One region of the Streptomyces sp. NBC_01294 genome, then DNA from elsewhere that is predicted to be linked to it. Evidence: riboswitches for the same ligand, from Rfam matches in the RefSeq annotation. Region 1 holds a riboswitch; the other holds the start of a gene.

Region 1 (3,616 bases):
GGTCCGCCCAGCCGAGAAATGATTCCCCGGGTCCCGGGTCCCCCACGCCCTCGGTGAAGCTGTCCCCGATCGCCGCGTACGAGCCGATGGTCTTGAGTTTCGTCGTCGTCGCTGCCACGGGAGACATCCTTCACTCCCGTAACCAACCTACGCCAACGTAATGAGGGGTTGACGGGCCGTGATCTATACCACCCGGGGGATAAGGAATATGTACACGTGAGGCCGGGACCCCCCTCGGGTCCCGGCCTCACACGTGTTCGTGCTCCGGCGGCGGGTGCCGTCAGATGGTCACGCCCTTCGAGCGGAGGTAGCTCACCGGGTCGATGTCCGAGCCGTACGACGGGCCCGTGCGGATCTCGAAGTGGAGGTGCGGGCCGGTCGAGTTGCCGGTCGAGCCGGAGAGGCCGAGGCTCTGGCCGGCGGTGACGCTCTGGCCGGCCGAGACGGCGAGCGAGGACAGGTGGGCGTACTGGGAGTACTTGCCGTCCGCGTGCTGGATGACGACCTCGTTGCCGTACGAGCCGGCCCAGCCGGAGGAGACGACGGTGCCCGCGCCGACGGCCTTGACCGTGGTGCCGGCGCGCGCGATGAAGTCGACTCCGGTGTGGTAGCCGGAGGACCACATGCTGCCCGCGACCTTGTAGTTCGTGGAGATGCCGCCGCCCAGCGGGGCCACGAAGCCGGAGGCCGACTGCTGCTCGGCGGGCGCCTCGGGGGCGGACTCCGGCTGCGCCGGGGCGGCCTGCTCGGCCTGCTCCGGAGCCTGCTCCGCCGCGGCCTTCGGGGCCGGCCGCGGCGCGGCCTCGGGGGCGGCCTCGACCGGAGCCGCCTGGCCCCGGCCACCGAGGGTCAGCTTCAGACCCGGGTGGATCAGCGACGGGTCGGTGCCGACCGCCTCGCGGTTGTCGGCGTACAGGTCCTCCCAGCCGCCGGACAGGTTGCGCTCTTCGGCGATCTTGGAGAGGCAGTCGCCCGGCAGGACCGTGTAGACGGCCGGCGCGGCCTGCACGGCGGCGACGGGCGCCGCCTTCAGCGAGGCCGGAACCTGCGGGGCCACCGCGGGAGCCACCGCGGTCGCGGCGGCCGGGGCCCCGGCCGCCTGGGCGCCGGCGGCGCCCATCAGCGGCAGCGCGAGGGCCGCGCCGCCGGTGCCGGCGAAGGCGATACCGCGAGAAAGGGAAAGGGACTTGGGACGGCGGTGCTTACCCTTTGCAGGCATGTCGAATTCCTCTCCGGCGCCTGCGAGGTGAGCTGTCGGGTTCGGACTGGAGATGTCCGGCTGTACATGTACGAGGCATGTACGGCTGCACCCCGAGCGATCCCGTCGAAAAGATCTCCGGGACAGCGGCTTACCTGGTTCCCCCGCTCCTGCCGCGCGAAATGGTCGAGTGCGGTTTCCCGGGAGGCGGCAGGATTAGGCGGTCCACCCGGATCGATCGCGAAGGTAATCCCTGGGGACCGCGGGTAACAAGCCATGAATTCCCTGACGGAATAACAGGGGTGAGGGAACGACGGAATTTACGTCACCCTGCGTCCATTCCCCACCGGCAACAGCCCCTGCGACCGGGCGATTCGGCTTTCGTGATCAGGCACTCACGGTCACCGTATGATCTGGCTCACGGGGACGCCCCCGATCTCGCCTCCGGATATGGCAAGTTGGCGTCAAACAGCTCAATTCGGACAGAAGTCTCAACGTGATACGAAGGAGTCCCCGTGACCCAGCAGATACAGGAGCCGGAGCTGACCGGAGTGCGCAATTTCCGCGATGTGGGCGGATTGCCGACTTCTGATGGACGAAGGGTCAAGACGGGACGACTGTTCCGAAGCGGACATCTAGCACATGCCACCGAAACCGATGCAGAATTTCTCGGTTCGCTCGGCCTCCACACCATCTTCGATTTCCGCAACGGCGCCGACCACGCGCTGGAGGGCCCGGACGTCGAGCTGCCCGGCGTACGGAACGTGAACATCCCGCTCTCGGACCCGGCCGACGGCCGGGAGTTCTGGAGGCTCGTCCGCGAGGGGGACCTCGAACAGCTGCGCTCGATCCTGGGCGACGGCAAGGCCGCGGCCCGGATGGCGAACTCCTACCGCGGGATCATCGAGCAGCGCACCGCCGAGCACAGCCGGGTCGTGCACGCCCTGGCGCAGGACAGCGTCCCCGCCCTCATGCACTGCGCGGCCGGCAAGGACCGGGCTGGCCTCTCGATCGCCGTCACCCTGCTCGCTCTGGGGGTCGAGCGCGAGGCGATCGTGACGGACTACCTGGAGTCGAACGCCCCGCACCGCCGCTACCGGGTCCGCCGCAGCGGCGAGTCGGCCGAGGCCCGCTCCCCCGAGGTGATGGAGCTGCTCGCGCCGCTCTTCGACGCCCGCGCCGAGTACCTGCTCGCGGCCTTCGACACCATCGACACCCTCTGGGGCGGCGTGGACCGCTATCTGGCGGAGGGCCTCGGGCTGGAGCCCGAGACCCTCGACCGGCTGCGGGACCGGCTCCTGTCCTAGTCCGCCCGGAGCGGGCCGTCAGCGCTGGGCGACGGCCTGCTTCACCAGCGTCCTGCCGAAGTCCCACATCAGCCCGGACCCGCCGTGCGCCTCGTCCATGACCTCGCGGAAGGCGCCGACGAACCGGTCCACGTCCGCCTCGTCCACGACCAGCGGCGGAATCAGCTTGATGACTTCCAGATGGTCCCCGGAGACCTGGGTGAGGATCCGGTGCTTCTGGAGCAGCGGCACCACGACCATCTGCGCGAAGAGCCCCTTGCGGGCCGCCTGCAGCACGGTCCACCGGCTGCGCAGCCCCAGCGAGGAGGGCCGGCCGAACTCGATGCCGATCATCAGGCCGCGCCCGCGCACCTCGTGCAGCAGCTCGTACTCGTCCACCAGGGCCGCGAGCCGCCCGCGCAGCAGGTCGCCCATCGCCCGGGCCCGGGCCACGAGCCCCTCGTCGTCCATGACCGACAGGACGGCCAGCCCGGCCGCCATCGCCTGCGCGTTGGACCCGAAGCTCGCGGAGTGCACGAGCACCCGGTCCATCGACGAGTAGACCTTCTTGAAGATCCAGTCCTTGCCCAGGGTCGCGCCGACCGGCACGTAGCCGCCCGACAGCGCCTTGGCCACGCACACGAGGTCCGGCTCCACTCCCGGCTCGTGCTGGTACGCGTAGAAGTCGCCGGTTCGCCCCAGGCCGGTCTGCACCTCGTCCGCGATCAGCAGCGCCTTGTTCCGGTGCAGCATTTCCTGCGCGGCGAGCAGGAATCCGGGCGGGGCGGCGAGCACCCCCTTGCCCTGGATCGGTTCGACGACCAGGGCCGCCACGTCCCCGCGCTTCAGCTCGCGCTCCAGGGCGGCCAGGTCGCCCAGCGCGATCCGCGTGTCGGGGAGCAGCGGCGCGAAGCCGTCCCGGAAGCCGCCCTCCCCGTTCACCGAGAGCGAGCCGGCGGTGAGCCCGTGGAAGGCGTGGTCGCAGTAGAGGACCCTGGGCCGCCCGGTGGCGTACCGGGCGAACTTCAGGGCCGTCTCGACCGCCTCGGTGCCGCTGTTGCCGAAGAAGACCCGGTCCAGGTGCGGGCTGTACGAGAGCAGCTTCTCGGCCAGCAGCCCGGGCAGCGGCTGG
Region 2 (3,616 bases), 900 kb from region 1:
AGCGCGAATGGCTGGACCGGCTGAGCACGGTGGCCGGGCGCGCCGACGAACTGTGCCGCTTCGCGGTGCTGTTCGGCGACCCGCAGCTGGCGCTGACCGCCGTCCGGCGCGTCCTCGACGTCACCGCCGAGGAGGTGCAGGCCGTGGCCGCGGCCCGACTGCGCCCGGACAACCGCGCGGTGCTCGTCTACGAGCCCATTGCCGCAGACGAGGGCGATGAGCCCAACCAGGACGACGAGAACGAGGGGGCGGAGCAGTGAGCGACACCGCAGCCGTCACGATGACCTTCCACCCGCGTCCGCAGGCCGGCGAGCCGCAGCCGTGGGCCTTCCCGGCCCCCGACCGTGGGGAGCTGTCCAACGGGCTGACCCTGCTGCGCTGCCACCGGCCGGGCCAGCAGGTGATCGCGGTCGAGGTCAACCTCGCCGCCCCGCTCGACGCGGAGCCCGAGGGCCTGGACGGTGTGGCGACCATCATGGCGCGCGCGCTCTCCGAGGGCACCGACAAGCACTCCGCCGAGGAGTTCGCGGCCGAGCTGGAGCGCTGCGGCGCCACCCTCGACGCGCACGCCGACCACCCGGGCATCCGGGTCTCCCTGGAGGTCCCGGCCTCCCGGCTGCCCAAGGCGCTGGGCCTGCTCGCCGAGGCGCTGCGCGCCCCGGCGTTCGCCGACTCCGAGGTCGACCGGCTGGTGCGCAACCGGCTCGACGAGATCCCGCACGAGCTGGCCAACCCGCAGCGCCGCGCCGCCAAGCAGCTCTCCAAGGAGCTCTTCCCGGCCTCCCTGCGCATGTCCCGGCCGCGCCAGGGCACCGAGGAGACGGTCGTCCGGATCGACTCCGCCGCCGTACGCGCCTTCTACGAGGCCCACGTACGCCCCGCCACGGCCACCGCGGTGGTCGTCGGGGACCTGACCGGCATCGACCTGGACGCCGTGCTGGCGGACACCCTGGGCACCTGGACGGGCAACACCGCCGAGGCGCTCCCCGTGCCGCCGGTGACCGCCGACGACACGGGCCGCGTGGTCATCGTGGACCGGCCCGGAGCGGTCCAGACGCAGCTGCTGATCGGCCGGATCGGGGCGGACCGCCACGACCGGGTCTGGGCGGCCCAGGTGCTGGGCACGTACTGCCTGGGCGGCACCCTCACCTCGCGCCTGGACAAGGTGCTGCGCGAGGAGAAGGGGTACACCTACGGCGTGCGCGCCTTCGGCCAGGTGATGCGCTCCACCGCGGACGGCAAGGGCGCCTCGATGCTCGCCATCAGCGGCTCGGTGGACACCCCCAACACGGGGCCGGCGCTGGACGACCTCTGGAAGGTGCTGCGCACCCTCGCGGAGGGCGGTCTGACCGATGCCGAACGCGACGTGGCCGTGCAGAACTTGGTGGGCGTGGCCCCGCTGAAGTTCGAGACGGCGGCCTCGGTCGCCGGCACGCTCGCCGACCAGGTCGAGCAGGAACTGCCGGACGACTACCAGGCGCAGTTGTACGCGCAGCTCGCCGAAACCGGCACGGTGGAGGCCACTTCGGCGGTCGTGAAGGCCTTCCCCGCGGACCGGCTGGTGACGGTCCTGGTGGGCGACGCGGCGCTGATCGAGGAGCCGGTGCGGGCGCTCGGGATCGGTGACGTGACCGTCGTCGCCAACTGACGGCCGGATGACCGTCAACTGACGACCATTTGACGGGTATGTGTAAGGGGCTCTGGCGGCTTGTCCGCCGGAGCCCCTTTTGTCCGTTTAGTGGTGAGGTTGCTTTTATGTGGTGTGGCGTACGCAACAAAAAGGCGTGTCTGTTTGGCGATTGACTGATGATCCGCCTAGCGTCGGCCGTGCTGTCCGTCAGTTGTGCCCGCCGCACCCGCGGCACCGGGCAGCGATCGCCGAGTCCCCGTCAGGCGCGAGCCTGGGGAGCCGGGGACCCACATGAGTCCCTGGGGTGAATCGGACCCCCTCGCAAGAGGAGGCCCGTAGGAGACCTTCCTGCTCCGAACCCGTCAGCTAACCCGGTAGGCGAGAAGGAAGGAAAGGATCAAACCCTTCATGGCGTTTGGCAGTCGTCCCGCTGGCTCCGGTAAGCACCGTGGTTCCAGCCGTCTGAGCCGCAAGACCGCCGGTTACGCCGGTATAGCCGCGATCGCCACCACGGGTGTCGTCGGCTCCCTCGCCGCCCCGGCCTTCGCCGCGGACAACCACAGCAGCTCCGCCCCGGAGAACGGGCTGGGTGCCGTGGTCGTCGCCGAGGACCTCGCGGGCGACCTCGCCGAGCAGGCCGAGTCCCAGGAGCGCGTGGCCGACCAGGCCGCCGCCAAGGCGCAGGCCGAGGCCGAGGCCAAGCAGAAGGCCGCCGAGTCCAAGCGCCTCGCCGAGGCCAAGGCGAAGGCCGAGCGCGACGCCGCCGAGCGTGCGGCCCGCGAGGAGGAGCGCAAGCGCCTCAACACCTTCGTCTCGCCGCTCGACGCCTCGTACGTCAGCACCCAGTACAAGGCGGGCGGCGGCATGTGGTCCTCCGGCAGCCACACGGGCATCGACTTCCACGCCGCCTCCGGCACGTCGGTCCACGCCGTGGGCGTCGGCACCGTCGTCGAGGCCGGCTGGGGTGGCGCGTACGGCAACAACGTCGTCATCAAGCACAACGACGGTACGTACACCCAGTACGGGCACATGTCCTCGCTGAGCGTCTCCGTCGGCCAGCAGGTCACCCCGGGCCAGCAGATCGGCCTGTCGGGCTCCACGGGCAACTCCAGCGGCCCGCACCTGCACTTCGAGGCCCGCACGGGCTCGCAGTACGGCTCGGACATCGACCCGATCGCCTACCTGCGCTCGCACGGCGTCAGCCTCTGACCCCGTCCCGCACCGCTTCACCGAAGACCCCGGCTCCCCGAGCCGGGGTCTTCGTGTTGCGTCCCGTGTTGCGTCCCGTGTTGCGTCCCGTGTTGCGTCCCGTGTTGCGTCCCCGTGCAAATGTTTCGTATTTCCGGCCGCTCTCGGAAATTATCGTGTGTTGCAATAGAGTCGCAGCGCACGCATGTGCGTGCAAGGAGACTGGCAGTCGGAAATAGGCGGAGGTTCGGTCTTGCGTATTCCTGCGCACGCGGTATGCACAGCAATCCGCGACGACATCGTCTCCGGGGTGTTCGAACCGGGCAGTCGGCTGACCGAGGAGGTGCTGGCCCGCCGGTACGGAGTCTCGCGCGTCCCGGTCCGCGAGGCGCTGCGGACCCTGGAGTCCGAGGGGTTCGTGACCACGCGCCGCCATGCGGGGGCCTGCGTGGCCGAGCCGACCGAGCAGGAGGCCGCGGACCTCCTGGAGGTACGGATGCTCCTGGAGCCGCTGGCGGCCGCCCGGGCGGCCCGGCGTCGCACCGAGGCACACCTCAAGGTGCTGCGCGGGCTGGTCAGGCTGGGGCAGGAGCGGGCCAGGCGGGGCCAGGGGGAGGATCTGCGGTCCCTGGGCGGCTGGTTCCACGAGACGCTCGCGCAGGCGTCCGCCAGCCCCGGGCTGATCGCGATGCTGACGCAGATGCGGCACAAGATCGCGTGGATGTACGTGGTGGAGGCGCCGGCCCGGCCCGTGGAGTGCTGGGCCGAGCACGGCGCGATCGTGGACGCGGTGGCGCG

What was found. Region 1 has a riboswitch for cyclic di-AMP ahead of OG534_RS05475 (LysM peptidoglycan-binding domain-containing M23 family metallopeptidase). Riboswitches for the same ligand answer to the same signal wherever they lie in the genome.
Region 2: another riboswitch for cyclic di-AMP. It lies ahead of OG534_RS09185 (M23 family metallopeptidase); the one in region 1 lies ahead of OG534_RS05475 (LysM peptidoglycan-binding domain-containing M23 family metallopeptidase).

What each region holds. Positions count from the first base shown of each region.
Region 1 is NZ_CP108423.1:1,173,017-1,176,632, forward strand. Features, by position in the region: gene OG534_RS05470 (SGNH/GDSL hydrolase family protein) at 1-118, opposite strand, end outside; gene OG534_RS05475 (LysM peptidoglycan-binding domain-containing M23 family metallopeptidase) at 281-1,219, opposite strand; cyclic di-AMP (ydaO/yuaA leader) riboswitch at 1,222-1,397, opposite strand; gene OG534_RS05480 (tyrosine-protein phosphatase) at 1,714-2,505, shown strand; gene OG534_RS05485 (aspartate aminotransferase family protein) at 2,524-3,616, opposite strand, start outside.
Region 2 is NZ_CP108423.1:2,070,214-2,073,829, reverse strand. Features, by position in the region: gene OG534_RS09195 (M16 family metallopeptidase) at 1-260, shown strand, start outside; gene OG534_RS09190 (M16 family metallopeptidase) at 281-1,648, shown strand; cyclic di-AMP (ydaO/yuaA leader) riboswitch at 1,867-2,025, shown strand; gene OG534_RS09185 (M23 family metallopeptidase) at 2,039-2,839, shown strand; gene OG534_RS09180 (GntR family transcriptional regulator) at 3,072-3,616, shown strand, end outside.